Regions from separate parts of the Ruegeria sp. YTSA075 genome, predicted to be linked through region 3. Evidence: riboswitches for the same ligand, from Rfam matches in the RefSeq annotation. Region 3 holds a riboswitch; each other region holds the start of a gene.
What was found. A riboswitch is a leader RNA that binds a small molecule or an ion and turns the genes downstream of it on or off. The one in region 3 is predicted to bind cobalamin.
Positions count from the first base shown of each region.

Region 1: another riboswitch for cobalamin. It lies ahead of AC2FGE_RS05580 (DUF1636 family protein); the one in region 3 lies ahead of nrdH (glutaredoxin-like protein NrdH).
Region 2: another riboswitch for cobalamin. It lies ahead of AC2FGE_RS11765 (DUF1636 family protein); the one in region 3 lies ahead of nrdH (glutaredoxin-like protein NrdH).

Region 1 is NZ_JBXWNG010000002.1:529,121-534,607, forward strand. Features, by position in the region: partial or broken gene AC2FGE_RS05560 (GH1 family beta-glucosidase) at 1-574, shown strand, start outside; gene AC2FGE_RS05565 (glucokinase) at 641-1,600, shown strand; gene AC2FGE_RS05570 (carbohydrate kinase family protein) at 1,635-2,561, shown strand; gene AC2FGE_RS05575 (D-lyxose/D-mannose family sugar isomerase) at 2,581-3,246, shown strand; cobalamin riboswitch at 3,305-3,521, shown strand; gene AC2FGE_RS05580 (DUF1636 family protein) at 3,620-3,976, shown strand; gene AC2FGE_RS05585 (ABC transporter ATP-binding protein) at 3,973-4,749, shown strand; gene AC2FGE_RS05590 (ABC transporter substrate-binding protein) at 4,762-5,487, shown strand, end outside.
Region 2 is NZ_JBXWNG010000005.1:155,643-161,129, forward strand. Features, by position in the region: gene AC2FGE_RS11735 (hypothetical protein) at 1-282, shown strand, start outside; gene AC2FGE_RS11740 (CoA-binding protein) at 285-755, opposite strand; gene AC2FGE_RS11745 (YHS domain-containing (seleno)protein) at 954-1,406, opposite strand; gene AC2FGE_RS11750 (hypothetical protein) at 1,512-1,826, opposite strand; gene rlmB (23S rRNA (guanosine(2251)-2'-O)-methyltransferase RlmB) at 1,807-2,580, opposite strand; tRNA gene AC2FGE_RS11760 (tRNA-Tyr) at 2,697-2,780, shown strand; cobalamin riboswitch at 3,018-3,223, shown strand; gene AC2FGE_RS11765 (DUF1636 family protein) at 3,307-3,681, shown strand; gene cobW (cobalamin biosynthesis protein CobW) at 3,685-4,740, shown strand; gene cobN (cobaltochelatase subunit CobN) at 4,746-5,487, shown strand, end outside.
Region 3 is NZ_JBXWNG010000002.1:225,139-230,625, forward strand. Features, by position in the region: gene nrdF (class 1b ribonucleoside-diphosphate reductase subunit beta) at 1-557, opposite strand, end outside; gene nrdE (class 1b ribonucleoside-diphosphate reductase subunit alpha) at 571-2,694, opposite strand; gene nrdI (class Ib ribonucleoside-diphosphate reductase assembly flavoprotein NrdI) at 2,676-3,101, opposite strand; gene nrdH (glutaredoxin-like protein NrdH) at 3,105-3,326, opposite strand; cobalamin riboswitch at 3,410-3,602, opposite strand; gene AC2FGE_RS04240 (AraC family transcriptional regulator) at 3,637-4,566, opposite strand; gene AC2FGE_RS04245 (acyl-CoA dehydrogenase family protein) at 4,774-5,487, shown strand, end outside.

The DNA.
Region 1 (5,487 bases), 300 kb from region 3:
TGGGATTTATAACCGGTTCTTTCTGGGTGGTGCGTTCAAGAAGGCCTATCCGGCGAATGTTCTGGAGGGGCTCGCGCCTTATTTGCCGACCGGATGGCAGGACGACTTTGACACCATCGGCGCACCTGTCGATTGGTGTGGGCTGAACTACTATACCCGGAAGCTGATTGCCCCGTCTGATACCACCTGGCCCAGCCTGAAAGAGGTTCCCGGACCTTTGCCCAAAACCCAGATGGGATGGGAGATCGAGCCGGCCGCCCTCACCCGCTTCCTGACGCGCACCGCACAGGAATACACCGGCAACCTACCTCTGTTTGTAACCGAAAACGGCATGGCCAGCCCTGAACGGGATCAGGATGATGACCGAATTGACTATTTGAACCAGCATCTTACTGCGGTTCAGAGCGCATTGGAGCAAGAGATCCCAGTCAAAGGTTATTTTGTCTGGTCCCTTCTCGACAATTACGAATGGGCCTTTGGGTATGAGAAGCGGTTCGGTCTGATCGATGTGGATTTCGAGACGCTGGAACGCAAACCCAAAGCCTCATATCTCGCCCTAAAAGCCGCGCTGGCCAAAGGGAACCCTGTTGCCCTGCCACTCGCGCAACCAGCGGGGGCAGTCCACGAGCATTGGAATCTGGTGGCCGATATCGGTGGCACCAATACCCGGCTTGGGGTTGTCGAGAACGGTGCACTCACCGAATTGCGCAAGCATCCAACCGGCACCCTGCCCGACCTGCTGGAAGCGTTTCACAGTCTACGTGATGACGTCGGAACCGACCCTCAGGCAGTTGTTGCCGCAGGTGCGGGCCCCGTTCAGGATGGCGTTATCCAGCTGACGAACGCAAATCTGGATTTGTCCGAGGCCGAACTGGTTAAGGCCACCGGCGCCCGGCACACCTATGTGATCAACGATTTCACCGCCGCTGCCTGGTCAGTGGCGGAGGTCACGGACAAGGACGTCGCCGTTCTACAAGGCGCGAATACCCCTCCGCCTGGTACCCGACTGGTGGTCGGACCCGGAACCGGGTTGGGTGTTGGCGCATTGCTGTATTCCGAAGGACATTATCACACCGTCTCGGGCGAAGGAGGCCATGTCGGCCTTGCGCCGCGCCACCGGGATGAGGTTGATATCTTTGATGCGGCCCGGCGTATCGCACCCGAATGCTTCTTTGGCGACAGCCTGAGCTTGGAGGCCGAGATGTTTCTCAGCGGCACCGGACTGCCAATCTTGTACCGAGCAGTGGCGATGGCGGCGGGTCAAACCAATATCTCCGCGCGCCCGGCACGGGACATCCTGCAGGATGCACGATCCGGTACTGATCCGCACGCAGTCCAAACCGCAGCGCTGTTCACAACGCATCTGGGCGCTCTACTAGGGGATATGGCCGTCACATTGATGCCGATTGGCGGCGTCTTTTTGGTCGGCGGCGTGGCGGAAAAAAACCGTTGGCTGTTCGGAGACAGTTTTCTGGATGCCTTCAACAATGGTGGCCGGTTCAGCGAGCTGCGGCGCGGAATGGATCTCTATGTCTCCGAACAGGTCGAATTTGGCATTGTTGGCGCTAACAACTTCTGCAAAAATGCCCTCATGCGGTAGAACCGCCTGACAATTCTCAATGAAGGAACGCGGGATGATCCTGTGCTGCGGAGAAGCGCTGATCGATATGATCACCGAGCCTACAGTCTCGGGTGCCCAAGGGTATGTACCCCATTCTGGAGGTGCAATTTTCAACACGGCGATCGCGTTGGGGAGATTGGGCGCGCCTGTTGGCATGCTGACCGGCTTGTCGTCCGATATGTTTGGTGAACAATTGGCAGAAACGCTGAAAGCGAGCCATGTGGATACATCCCATGTGATCACCAGCGACCGCCCCACCACGTTGGCGTTTGTGAAACTGGTCGATGGACACGCGTCGTACAACTTTGTTGACGAAAATACTGCCGGGCGCATGCTTCGGCCTGAGGATATGCCCGACCAATTGCCTGCGATCTCGACCCTGTATCTAGGCGGTATCAGTCTTGCCTGCGAACCCTGCGCCGATGCTTATGCTGCCCTGCTGAGCCATCACGGGGCGGATCGGGCCGTAATGCTGGACCCCAACATCCGACCGGGATTTATTCAGGATCAGACCAGATACCGCACCCGTTTGAATGCCATGATTGCGCAGACTGATATCCTCAAAGTCTCGGATGAGGATCTGGACTGGATCATTCCGGGGCCCGAAACCCATGCCGAAAAGGTGCCTTTGTTGCTGCAAGCCGGGCCCTCGGTTGTGATTGTTACACGTGGGAGCCAAGGAGCCTCGGGCTATCTACGCGATGGCTCGGAAACCACGATACCGGTTAAAGCGGTTCAGGTTGTCGATACGGTGGGGGCGGGTGATACGTTCAACGCTGGTGTACTGGCCGAACTTCACCGTTCTGGGCATCTGACCGAACCCGCGCTACGCGATCTGACAACAGAGTGCCTGCGCGCCGCTCTAGCGTTGGGTGCAGATGTTGCAGCAGTCACCGTGTCGCGTGCCGGGGCCAACCCACCCTGGGCGCATGAGCTTTAGTCCCCAAAAGGGAAGTCACATGAAACGTTCCGACATCAACCGCATCAAGACCGAAGCACAGGCCTTTATCCAGTCTTTCGGGTTCATCCTGCCCCCATTTGCCGACTGGTCCCCGGATCAGATGCGCAGCGCCAAGGCCGACACGATCCGCGCCCGGGGGCTGGGATGGGACATCACCGATTACGGGCAAGGCAAATTTGATGAGCTTGGCCTGTTCCTGTTCACCCTGCGCAATGGGGATGAGAATGATCTGAGCCAGGGCCGCGGGATGCTCTATGCCGAGAAACTACTGATCTCGCGCGACAAGCAGCTGTCGCCAATGCATCGCCACATCGTCAAAGCCGAAGATATCATCAACCGGGGCGGCGGCGATCTGGTGATGGAGATCTATGCCTCGGACCCCGACGGCAGCGTCGACCGCGACACACCAGTTGTGGTTCCCAGTGATGGATGCGACATCACCATCACTCCTGGTGAGTTGCTGCGCCTGAAACCCGGCGAAAGCGTAACATTGATGCCCGGTATCTGGCACGCCTTCTGGGCCGAGCGCGGGGATTGCCTAATCGGCGAGGTCTCAACCGTAAACGACGACCGCACCGATAACGTCTTCGAACAACCCATCCCGCGCTTTGCCACGATCGAAGAAGATACCGAGGCCGAATTCCTGCTGGTTGCGGATTACTGATCCACCCCGTATCTGACACGAGCCTCTCAGCGATTGCTTGACAAGCTTGCCTTCTCCAGAATAGCTGGCCTGTGATGGTTCCCGCTACTTTGATTGCGGGATGAAAATGGGAATACGGTGCGGCCCCGGGACACCCGGGTCAGGCCAAATCCGTGACTGCCCCCGCAACTGTAAGCGGTGAGCAACGCCAAATCACCACTGGCCCGAAAAGGCCGGGAAGGTTGGCCAAGCAACGACCCGCAAGTCAGGAGACCTGCCATCACCTGTGAAACCAACCCGGGACGGGGCGTCCTGGAAGGAGGATTGATGGCAGATTTGCGCCCTTACAGGACCGGTACTTTCTATGCGGGCATTTTGCGCGTTGAGGATAGCCGTGGACAAAACACCTGACCACTTTGTGCTGATCTGCTCGACCTGCCAGGGTGAGATCGAAGCCAGCGCCGCCCAAAGTCTGCTGGACGCGTCGCTGCCCGACGGGTTCGCTACGCGACTGATCCCATGTATGGCAGGATGCGAACGTCCCATGGCCATAGGTCTGCAAGCCGAAGGCAAAGCCCAATACCTGTTTGGCGATATTCAAAGCACTGCCGATCTGGATGCGATCGCCACCTTCGCCCATCAGTACCGCGACAGCGAGAGCGGCTGGACCAGCGCAACGGATCGCCCCCCCGCCTTGCTGTTCAAAACTCTGGCACGTCTGCCCCGTCTTCCAAAGGCGGGTAAGGCATGAGCTTTCTGGTCGCGGAGAATCTGGAATACTACGCCCTGAATGGCGATGTGTTGCTACAAGACGTCTCATTCTCTTTGGAAGAAGGGGCCATACTTGCCATTGCCGGTCCGAACGGTGCCGGCAAAACAACGCTGCTGAACCTGATCTGCGGGGTCGAGCGTCTGGCGCTGGGGGACGTGCGGATCAACGGTCAAAGCCTGCGCAGCCTGTCTGCGCAAGAACGCGCCCGGACCATTGCGGTTGTTGGTCAGCAGGAACTGCCCGATGGCCGCCTAAAGCTGCGCGACTACGTTGCGCTGGGTCAGATTCCCATTCAAAGCGACCGCTCGGCGAAAGACCACAAGATGGATCTTGCGTGCGTTCTGCGCACAACCGAGCTGACCCATCTGGCGGATAAGCCGATGCAGCGGCTCTCGGGCGGCGAACGCCAACGCGCCCATATCGCGCGTGCATTGGCTCAGAACCCCTCGCTGTTGTTTCTGGACGAGCCCACCAATCATCTGGACCCCGATGCCAAGGGGCACATGCTGTCGCTGGTTGCCGAACTGGGCGTGACGGTGGTGATGATCGTACACGACCTTGTCATGATCCCGGAATTCGCCAGCCATGTCGCGCTGATGAAATCCACACGCATGACGGGCTTTGGGCCAGTCGACCAGATACTAACGCCGGATCATGTGCGCGACACTTTTGGTGTTGACTACCTGTGCTTCCAGCACGAAGGGCGCATGATCCCGGCGCTGGATATCCGAAAACGAACGCTTTCATCTTAACAGGAGAGATTGATGAAACAAAAACTTTGGTCAGCTTTGATGATCACCGGCTTGGCCAGCAGCGCGGCAGCCCATGAGGTAACCGTGGACAATTGCGGCGAACCGCTGGTGTTCGAAACCATGCCCGAACGGCTGGTGGTGCATGATATGAACATGACCGACATGGCCTTTGCGCTTGGCCTACAAGACCGGATCGTTGGTTTGACCGGAATCACCGGCTGGTACAAGACCAGCCCAGATTTCGACAAGCTGCGCGGCGACATCCCCGAGCTCGCACCAAAATACCCAACCGTCGAAAACCTGGTCGCGGCCGAACCCGACCTGTTCTTCGCGGGCTGGTACTACGGCATGAAGCCCGGCGGCGACGTGACGCCGGACACCCTGGCCCCGTTCGGCATCAAGACCATGATCCTGACCGAAAGCTGCGTGCATCTGGACAAAGACCGCCCTGAGGCCAGCATGGACCTGCTGTTCAACGATGTGCTGCGTCTGGGTCAGGTCATGCATGTCGAGGAGAAGGCCGAGGTACTGGTTGCAGGCTGGAAAGAACAGCTGGCTGCCATCGAAGCCAAAACCGCCGATCTGGCCAAACCCCGTGTCTTCCTGCTGGACGGTCCAGCGGATGCGCCCTTCACCGCTGGCAAATTCGCCATCCCCGATGCGATGATCGCAGCGGCTGGCGGCGAAAACGTCACCCATGACATGGAGACCAGCTGGGGCCGTACCTCGTGGGAGGCG
Region 2 (5,487 bases), on a different contig from region 3:
GAGCGCCGATTGAAACAGGAAAACTTCGAAACGCTTGCGTTGCACCGCGCCATCGCCAATGCCGACAACCCTTTCCGCATCGACCACAGCACGGCGATCATCAGCCGCGCCGGAGGCTCGATGTACGAAGGTGTTGTGCTGGACCCGTGGCGCTATGGCGGGGTTTTGTTCTGGTCACCGCTGTCAGACGACAGCCGATATGACTGGGTTCCGCGCGATGTTGTTCTGGAAAAACGGCGTCAGGCGCAGGTGGCACGGCTGAAACCCTATGTTGCAAACTAGGCTTACAGCTTGGATGAGATGATACCGGTGCTGAACCCACCCATGCGCAACTCGCCAAACAGGCGCTGATATTCGATCTTCGGGCATCGATTCATCACCACATCCACACCACGGGCCTGCGCCGTTTCAGCGGCCTGAGGATGCTCTACCCCGATCTGCATCCAGATGGTCCGAAGCTTGGGGAATACCTCCAGCGCTTCGTCGACGATGAGCGGAACAGCCTCGGAACGTCGGAAGATATCAACCATATCGACAGGTTCAGAAATCTCGGACAGGGCGCTACGCACCGTTTGACCGAACAAGTCCTTGCCAGCATGGCCCGGGTTGACGGGGATCACGGTATATCCCTTCAAGGAAAGATACCGCGCCACATAATAGCTGGGCCGCACCGGGTTCATCGACACCCCAACTACCGCGATGGTTTTGGTGCGTTGCAGGATGGTTTTCAGATGCGCGTCAGAGTAGTTTGCCATGGTTGCATCCTAATCATAGCCGCAAAAAAGAAAAAAGCGCCCAAGAAGCCTTGGGCGCCAGTTGTTGGAACGAGGGACAGTGAAATGACCCGCGGCAGTTCCGTTCCGCGGTCACTGTGACATTTAGGCATGATCTGGTAAAAAAAAAGACCATGCGCTCATTTTTGTGATGACTTTTCACAAAATACGGACAATCGGCTAGTCTTCGTACAGAATGACGGGCCAATTTTCCTCGGCCAGATGAATATTCGCCGCTCTGTCCTGTTCCCACATCCGTTCAACTGCTGGGGAATGAGTGAGATACAAACGCCCATCCACGACCTGCCATGCCATGGGGTCAGTGCTTTTTAGAACCCCATTTGCCATCGCATAGGAACAATAGCCCCCGAACTGAGGTGCAAAGGCGCGCGGGTTACTTTCAAACCGCTCGCGATTTTCCTGTGACGCAAAATGCCACTGGGCCCCTTTCCACATGACAGCAATGCTCGGCTCACCCCGAACCGGTGCAGCACTGTCGAAATAGGACACCGGATCATACCCCGCCATCGCGGCCCCTTCGGTCGCATAATAGACAGGCTTGTCCTGCGCCCAAGCGACGGGCGCAAGGGCGATGGCTGTCAGTATACCGAATAGGAAACGGCGGTTTTGCATCTGGGTCCCGTGACAAAGAATCGAGCGACTAAGATGCAACTTTTGGGCGGCTGTGAAACCCCAGTTGACGTGGATGTGAACATCCTTGCGAGTGCGGAGCAGCCCTTAGTCAAAGATGTCTTCTATGACATCCCAGGCCTCATCCAGAACACGATAAAGCGTGCTCTTTTTCTTCTTCTTTTTTCGCGATTTCGGAGACGCCGCATGACTTATCGCGACCTGGTCAGGCCTTGATTTCTGAACCTTGTGCTTCGGCAGTTTCTTAAGATCGTGCAGCGGTGCGCCGCAGTTGGAACAACTCAGCTCATGCCGGTTCTGTCCTGTCAGAACCAGGGCAGCCCGTGTACCGCAGTAGCAGCAGGTGGCGATTTTGGACGGTCCGGAAATAGTACTCTCCTCGCTAATGGTGCCGAGAGGCATATAGGGCGATTGCAGCAGCATTTGAGACGTTCAGTGATCCAAATCCCCCCGATGCGTCAATTTTCACCAATTGGTCGACGGTTTCCTTGGTTTTTTGCCGCAATCCTGGCCCTTCAGCACCCAATACCAGTGCCACAGGTCGATCCCTTTGATCCCCAAGGGCAATTTCAATAGTTTCATCCGCTTCGCCATCCAGACCGAGCACCAGAAACCCCATCGACTGAAGCTCGGTTATGGCATCGGCCAGATTGCGCACCCTCAGATAAGGCTGGCGTTCCAATGCGCCGCTGGCGGTTTTTGCCAGTGCCCCGGTTTCAGGGGCAGAATGATGCCGGGTTCCGATCACCGCGCTTGCACCCAGCACTTCGGCTGACCGCAGAATCGCACCTACGTTATGCGGGTCCGTTACACGGTCCAGCAGGATCACGCGGGGGTGTTCCCGTCCGATGCAGTTCTCGGCCAAACCGCCCCACTCCAGGGGCTTAACTTCAAGTGCCGCGCCCTGATGCACAGAACCCGCGTCAATTGGGGCATTGAATTTGCGCGGGTCAACCATCTCGGCCTCAATCCCCGCAAATTCAATGGCTTCAACCAGTTTGTCCTGCGCATTTCGCGTTACAATCAGGCGCAGTTTTTGGCGTTTGGGGTTCATCAAGGCGTCGCGCACGGCGTGCAAACCAAACAGCCAAACCGTCTCGGCGGCCGCCGCTTTTCGCGCCTGTTCCTTTTCGACAACCCACTTGGGTTTTTTCATTCTGAGGGCCTCCGGGCCGTGAATTCGCTTTCCTGCGTCAAAGCCGTATTTTCCTGTTGACGCTCCTTTGGTGCGCTAGTAATCACGCCTCCACGTCAGGTGCAACGCCTGACAGTGGGCGACAGGCCGCAAGGTGTGGCAGGGGACTGTAACTCCCTCGCGGAGACGCACGCCTGGTTCGATTCCAGGGTCGCCCACCACTCTCACAAAGCTTCCAGATACCAGAGCAAAACGCACCCGCCAATGGCCCGTGTCTGCTGTTATGAATGGCAGTCTAGTTATTCGTCAAACATTTGGTTCAGTGAAGTGATCGCTGTCAAACCTTTCGAAAGCCGCAGGCTAAGCCCTGACATGCCGCCCAACGACCGCCACAGGTCGTTTTTCTGCACCCGGCGTTGCGGTTGTCGGCGACACGCTTGACAAGCACCGTATCAGTGCCGCATGTCCGATCCGTTGGTGTCCTCGTAAGAGGATGAAAAGGGAATGCGTCAACGGGTTTACCGCCAAACGCAGCCGCCCCCGCGACCGTGACCGGAGAGGGTGCCCAAAGCCACTGGCCAAAGGCTGGGAAGGCGGGACATCCGACAGGGTATACACCCTGACATCCGCAAGCCGGGAGACCTGCCAGCGCCCGAAGATGAAACCGGACGGGGTGTTCCGGTGTGGGGCTTGGATCGGCCCACATGAAACCCCGTCCCCCAGATTTGACTAAGGGGGATGAGAGAGATGAATAAAGCCGCACCAGTTGAACTGCTGGTCTGCACGACATGCCGCCGTGGCCTGGCGATCGAAGACGACACCCAGCGCCCTGGTGCCTTGCTGCACAAGGCGCTGGAACAGGCCGGCGTGCCAGACGGGATCGACCTAAAGCCTGTGGAATGCCTGTCAAATTGCGATCAGGGCTGTTCCATCGTGCTGCGTGGGGGACCCGCGCGTTGGACTTTTGTCTACGAAAACCTCAACGAAACCGACCATGTCGAAACGATCATTGAAGGTGTGACCAAGTATTTGGCCACTGACGATGGTTTGGTCAAATGGCGCGAACGTCCTGAACATTTCCGCAAAAACTGTGCGGCCCGTATTCCCCCGATTGGAGCTTGACCCATGTCTACTCTCGAAAAACTTCCCGTCACTGTCATCACCGGCTTTCTGGGCTCGGGCAAAACCACGCTGGTCAAGCATCTGATGCAGAACCCGCAGGGCAAACGCCTGGCCGTTGTGGTCAATGAATTCGGTGATGTCGGTGTCGATGGCGATATCCTGAAATCCTGCGCCATCCCGGATTGCCCGGCAGAGAACATCATGGAGCTGGCGAACGGCTGCATCTGCTGCACCGTGGCTGACGATTTTATCCCGACCATCGAGGCGCTGATGGCGCTAGAGCCGCGCCCTGAACATATTCTGATCGAAACCAGCGGTCTGGCCCTGCCCAAACCACTGCTGAAAGCGTTTGATTGGCCAGATATCCGGTCTAAAATCACGGTGGATGGCGTAATCGCTCTAGCGGATGCCGAGGCTGTCGCCGCTGGTCGCTTTGCGCCGAATGTCGAGGCCGTGGATGCCCAGCGCTTGGCGGATGACTCGATTGACCATGAAACCCCGCTGTCAGAAGTATTCGAGGATCAGATATCCTGCGCCGATATAATCCTGCTGACCAAACCGGATCTGGCCGGTCCCGAAGGCGTGGCAAAGGCCAAAGCAATCATCGCCGCCGAAGCGCCGCGCCCGCTGCCTGTGGTCGAAGTCGCCGAAGGTGTCGTGGATGTGCGCGTTGTGCTGGGCCTGGAGGCCGCTGCCGAGGATGACATGGATGCGCGACCCTCGCATCACGACGGCCATCATGACCACGAACATGACGATTTCGAAAGCATCATTGTCGAGTTGCCCGAACAGTCTGATCCACTTGATCTGGTCACCAAGATCGAACGTCTGGCGACAGAGTTGAACATCCTGCGCGTCAAAGGCTATGCCGCTGTTCTGGGCAAACCCATGCGCCTGCTGGTGCAAGCCGTCGGCGCGCGTGTTCGCCATCAATATGACCGTCCGTGGGAACCCGGCGAAGACCGCCGCTCGCGCATGGTGGTTATTGCCGAGCATGATGACATCAAAGAGGCCGCGATCCGCGATGTTCTTGTGGGCGTGACCGAGGCTGCCGAGTAAGCCACATGCACGTTGTCTTCCGCGAAAGCCACGGGTTAGAGGAATCCGAGACCCCATTCGATCTGGGCCAAAGCCAGGCCGATCTGGTGGTGTTGTCGTTTTCCGATAGCGACCTTGGCGCTTTCGCGGCAGGCTGGCATCGCGGTGGTGGGCCCGAGGGTCGGATGCCGACCCTGCGGCTGGCAAACCTGACTGCGCTAAAGCATCCGCTGTCTGTCGATACCTATGTCGAACAGACGCTTGAAGGTGCAAAGGGCATCCTGATCCGCCTGATCGGCGGGGTACCCTATTGGTCCTATGGGGTGCAGCAGGTTCTGGCGTTGGCACAGACCAAGGGAATCGCAGTGGCCGTTTTGCCCGCAGACGGGCGCGAAGACACACGGTTGGATGACTATTCCACCCTGCCCGTCTCAACCCTGCGCCGCTTGGCGCATCTTTGCGATACAGGCGGTGAGGTCGCGGCGCAGGCTGCGCTGGCACAGATGGCATTGGCGGCGGGGCTTTATGCCGGGCCGGTGATGGGTGCAAAGACAATTCCCGAATGCGGTGCATGGTGCCCGGATCGTGGCGTAATCCCGGTGGATACCGCGTTCGAAGGCGATGCCAAACGCATCCTCGTGACGTTCTATCGCGCCTATCTGACCTCAGCCGACACCGCCCCTGTCGCGGCCCTGATCCGCAGCATCCGCGCGCGAGGCTTTGAGGCGGTGGGCCTGTTCGCCCCTTCGCTCAAGGCTCCGGCTGCCG
Region 3 (5,487 bases):
GTGTTGGTCAGCTTGGCGCGGCTGGACCAATACATTGGCAGATAGAAGCCCGAATAGAACAGAAAGCTTTCCAGAAACACCGACGCGATCTTGCGTTTCAGCGGATCGTTGCCGGGCGCGTAGGTTTTCAGGATCGCCTCGGCCTTGGCTTGCAGATGCGGGTTCTCTTCGGACCAGCGGAAGGCTTCGTCGATTTCCTTGGTCGAACACAGCGTCGAGAAGATCGAAGAGTAGCTGCGTGCGTGCACCGCTTCCATAAAGGCGATGTTGGTCAGCACGGCCTCTTCATGCGGAGTGACAGCATCGGGCATCAGGGCAGGTGCACCAACCGTGTTTTGGATCGTGTCCAGTAGAGTCAAGCCCGTAAAGACGCGGATTGTCAGCTGCTTTTCATGGTCCGTCAGCGTGGCCCAGCTTTGGATGTCGTTGGACAGCGGCACCTTCTCTGGTAGCCAGAAATTGACCGTCAGTCGGTTCCAGACTTCAAGGTCCTTGTCATCTTCCAGCCGGTTCCAGTTGATGGCGCGGGGGATCTTGGTTTGGATCATGTCTTTCATTGTCACGGGCCCCTTACAACGAGCAGGATACACAGCCCTGCACCTCGGTCCCTTCGAGGGCTTCCTGGCGCAGACGCACGTAATAAATGGTTTTTATGCCTTTCTTCCACGCATAGATCTGCGCACGGTTGATATCGCGGGTCGTGGCCTCGGCCGGAAAGAACAGGGTCAGCGACAGGCCCTGATCGACATGTTCGGTCGCCGCCGCATAAGTGTCGATCAACGCCTCGGGGCCGATCTCATAGGCATCACGGTAGTATTCAAGGTTGTCATTGTCCATGAATGCTGCCGGATAGTAGACGCGGCCGATCTTGCCCTCTTTCCGGATTTCGATCTTCGAGACGATGGGGTGAATCGAAGAGGTCGAGTTGTTGATATAGCTGATCGACCCGGTTGGCGGCACCGCCTGAAGGTTGCGGTTATAGAGGCCGTGCTTCATCACATCGGTCTTCAACGTTGCCCAGTCTTCGCGCGTGGGCAGGGTCATGCCATCGAACAGAGCCTTGACCCGCTCACTTTCGGGCAGCCAATCGCGGGTGGTGTATTTGTCAAAGAAGGTGCCTGAGGCGTAGTCGGACTTCTCGAACCCCTTGAACGATGCCTTGCGCTCCTGCGCCAGATCGCAAGAGGTGCGGATCGCGTGATAGGCCATGGTGGCAAAGTAAACGGATGTGAACTCAACCCCCTCAGACGAGCCATAGTGGATGTGTTCGCGGGCAAGGAACCCGTGCAGGTTCATCTGACCCAAACCAATCGCGTGGCTTTCATCATTGCCCCGACGCACCGACGGCACCGAGTCAATCGCCGACATCTCGGACACTGCCGTCAGCGCGCGGATCGCAGCCCCGACGGTGCGGCCCAGATCACCGCCATCCATCGTCTTGGCGATGTTCAATGAGCCGAGGTTGCACGAGATATCCGTGCCCAGATGGGAATAGCTGAGGTCATCGTTGAACTCGGACGCCTCGTTCACCTGCAGAATCTCGGAACACAGGTTCGACATGTTGATCCGGCCCGCTATGGGGTTCATCCGGTTCACCGTGTCTTCGAACATTACATAAGGGTAGCCAGACTCGAACTGGATCTCGGCAATTGTCTGGAAGAATTCGCGCGCGTTGACCTTGGATTTACGGATGCGCTTGTCATCGACCATCTCGTGATACTTCTCGGTCACCGAGATTTCCGAGAACGGCACGCCATAGACCTTTTCGACGTCATGCGGCGAGAAAAGATACATATCGGCATTCTTCTTCGCCAACTCGAAAGTGATATCGGGGATCACTACGCCAAGGCTCAGCGTCTTGATGCGGATTTTCTCATCGGCGTTTTCGCGCTTGGTATCGAGGAAGCGCATGATGTCCGGGTGGTGTGCGTTCAGATACACCGCACCCGCCCCCTGCCGCGCGCCCAACTGGTTGGCGTAGGAAAAGCTGTCTTCCAGAAGTTTCATCACCGGGATCACGCCCGAGGACTGGTTCTCAATCCCTTTGATCGGCGCGCCATGTTCGCGGATGTTGGTCAGCAACAGTGCTACACCTCCGCCGCGTTTAGACAGTTGCAGGGCGGAGTTGATGCCACGCCCGATGCTTTCCATGTTGTCCTCTAGCCGCAGCAGAAAGCACGAGATCAGTTCTCCGCGCGAGGCTTTGCCTGCGTTCAGGAAGGTGGGCGTGGCGGGTTGGAAACGGCCTTCGAGGATCTCTTCCATGAACGACATCGCCAGCGCCTCATCCCCGCGCGCCAGCGCCAGCGCGGTCATGACAACACGATCCTCATAGCGTTCAAGATAGCGCTGCCCATCGCGAGTCTTCAGCGTGTAGGAGGTGTAGTACTTGAATGCGCCCAGAAAGGTTGGGAACCGGAATTTCTTGGCATAGGCCGCATCCCAGATTTTACGCATGAAGTTCTTGGAATATTGGTCCAAAACGGCCACTTCGTAATAGCCCTCGGACACGAGATACCCCAGCTTTTCATCCAGCGAGTGGAAGAACACCGTGTTCTGGTTCACATGCTGCAGGAAATACTGCCGCGCGGCCATACGGTCGGCATCGAACCGGATCTTCCCCTCGCCGTCATAGAGGTTCAGCATCGCGTTCAGCGCGTGGTAGTCTTGCTCGTTTACGCTGCTGTCGAGCATAGATGTCTCCCTAGTTTTTCCAGCCCTGCGCGGACGCGGGCGATATCAGTTTCTGTTCCGGCCAGCTCAAACGAATAGAGCAGCGGTACGTTGCATTTCTGGGCAATGATGCGACCAGCCAAAGCGTAGGTCGCACCGAAATTGCGGTTGCCTGTGCCGATCACTCCGACGATCCCGGCGCGTCTGCCTGGATCATTCAGGAACCGGATCACCTGTTTTGGAACCGCCCCACGACCTTCGCCATCGGCATAGGTGGGGCTGATCAGCACATAGGGGTGTCCAGGGTCAGACAGCGGGTCCATTCCGTTCGGAATGCGGAAAGAGGTCAGGCCCAGCCGCGAAACAAAGCGGTGGGTGTTTCCGGATTTCGATGAGAAATAAACCAGCGCCGGGAGCGGCGCAGTCATGGGTCAGGCCAGTTGGGCGATCATGTCGGGGCGGAAACCCGACCAGTGATCACTGCCTGCCACAACTACGGGGGCCTGACGATAGCCCAGCTCGGTCACATGGGTCATGGCGCTGTCATCTTCGGTCAGGTCAACGACGTCATAGGAAATACCTTTGGCATCCAGTGCACGTGTGGTGGCGGTGCATTGTACGCAAGCGGGTTTAGAATATACGGTAATGCTCATGTCGTCCTCTGTCCTTTTTAGTTCAAAGTCGAGGACGCAAGGGCTAAACAGGCCCCAATCACGCCCCCGAACCCTCCGTTCGTGGTTATCAGTCTCGCCCGGCAGGTCTCCTGGCTTGCGGATCGACGTTCGGACTGGCCTTCCCAAAAGCACGCTTTCAGTGGCGTGTTCAGCCGAACTCTCCGTTTACAGTTGCGGGGGCAGCGCCGGTTTTCCACCGGTTTCCCTCTTAGCTTCCGATATGAATCGAAAGAACCGAAGCAACACTATATTGGGTCTGTCAGGCGGTTGATGTCAATATATAGCGTCGCTATGGGATGAGATTATTTTTGTACGACCCGGGCGTCCGGCTTGTCCATTTCCGAAAGGCCCGGTGAAAATTTGCTGGGGCTGAAAAGCCGGTGTCATAGGCGATCTGCTCGATACTATCCTGTCCCTGTTGCAGGGCACCTATGGCGATGTCACGGCGTAGCGCGTCCTTGATATCCTGAAAGGATGTGCCTTCTTCGTTCAACCGCCGGTTCAGCGTACGTGGTGTCATTTTCAGGGCCTGAGCAGCATCCGGCAACTGACAGGATTGCCAGGACGCGCCGTATAGAAAGGCGCGAACCCGCAGGCTGCTGGTATGCGCACGTGAGCTGGTGAAAATCCAATCAAGGGGTGCGCGTTGAAGGAATACAGAGGCTTCGGAAGAACTGCGTGCAATCGGGCGCGTAAACTCATTCGGGTCGAACAGAATGCTTGTCTGCGGCGCGTCAAATTCAACGGGGCAGGGGAACACCACGGCATAGTCGGCTGCGAAATCGGGGCGGGGAAAGGCAAAGTGCACAGTTCTGACCGGCGTCTCTGCCCCGCTGAGCCAGGACAAAAGCCCATGCGCCAATTTCAGGATCAACATATGACCAAAGCGGTGCGCGCGAGTGTGATTCAGATAAGGGAACAGCTTTAGCTCCACCTGATCAGACTCTGAGTGCAAATCCAGCCGGAAATCATCCAGCAACAGGTTCCAGAATGTCGAGTACCGATACAGGGCCGAGGTCAGGCTGCTTGCTTCGCGTTGCACGGTCACCAGATGTTGCAGGGCGCGAGGCCGGATTGGGCGGCTCCACAGCCCCATCATTTCGTCGCCGGTCTCGGGCGCGGCCAGCTGATAGAGCTGTGCGATTTCATTCAGGGTAACGCGCTGGGTCGATGCCATCGAGCCAGGTTGCAGCCCCGAGCGCGCAAGAAGTGAACGCATTACCGACGGTGTGCAACACGAACTAAGAGCGTCCAGCCAATCCTGGATAAAACCCGCTGATACGGTGGTCAGAGAGATGGGGTCAGGACGGGTCATAACGGCTTCGAATTGGCGTAATCGGATACAATCTTGTCAAGATATGAGCTTATCTGCAAGTCTTCGCGTAGATACATGACGTGAAACCATAGTCGTCGAAAGGAAACAGGCATGTCCTATCAACCGCCCGTGCAGGATTTGATGTTCTGTATTGAACACCTGTCTCATTGGGACCAGGTATCCTCGATGGCGGTGTATGCGGATTATGATCTGGCGGATATTGGCGCGGCTTTGGAGGGTTACGCCCGGTTCTGCAGTGAACAAATCGCACCCTTGTCCCATATCGGCGATACGCTGGGTGCCCGGTTCGACAATGGGCGGGTGACGATGCCTGAAGGGGACGCGCAAGCCTATGCACAATTCGTCGAAATGGGTTGGCAGGCCCTGACCCATCCAGTGGAGTACGGCGGAATGGGTCTTCCGAAAACCGTTGGCGCAGCGGCGGTTGAGATGTTGAATGCTGCCGATATGAGCTTTGGCCTATGCCCACTGCTCACCGATGGCGCGATCGAGGCATTACTGCTGACTGGATCGGATGAGCAGAAAGCCACCTACTTGGAGCCGCTAATTGCCGGGCGTTGGTCGGGCACGATGAACCTGACCGAACCGCAGGCGGGCAGCGATCTGGGTCGCGTCTCGACCAAGGCGGTGCAGCGCGAGGATGGCAGCTATGGCGTTTCTGGCACCAAGATTTTCATCACCTATGGTGCGCATGACCTGACAGAGAACATCATACATCTGGTTCTGGCGCGCACGCCTGATGCACCTGCGGGACCGAAGGGTCTCAGCCTATTCATTGTCCCTCAGAAGATGGTGGCTGCGGAT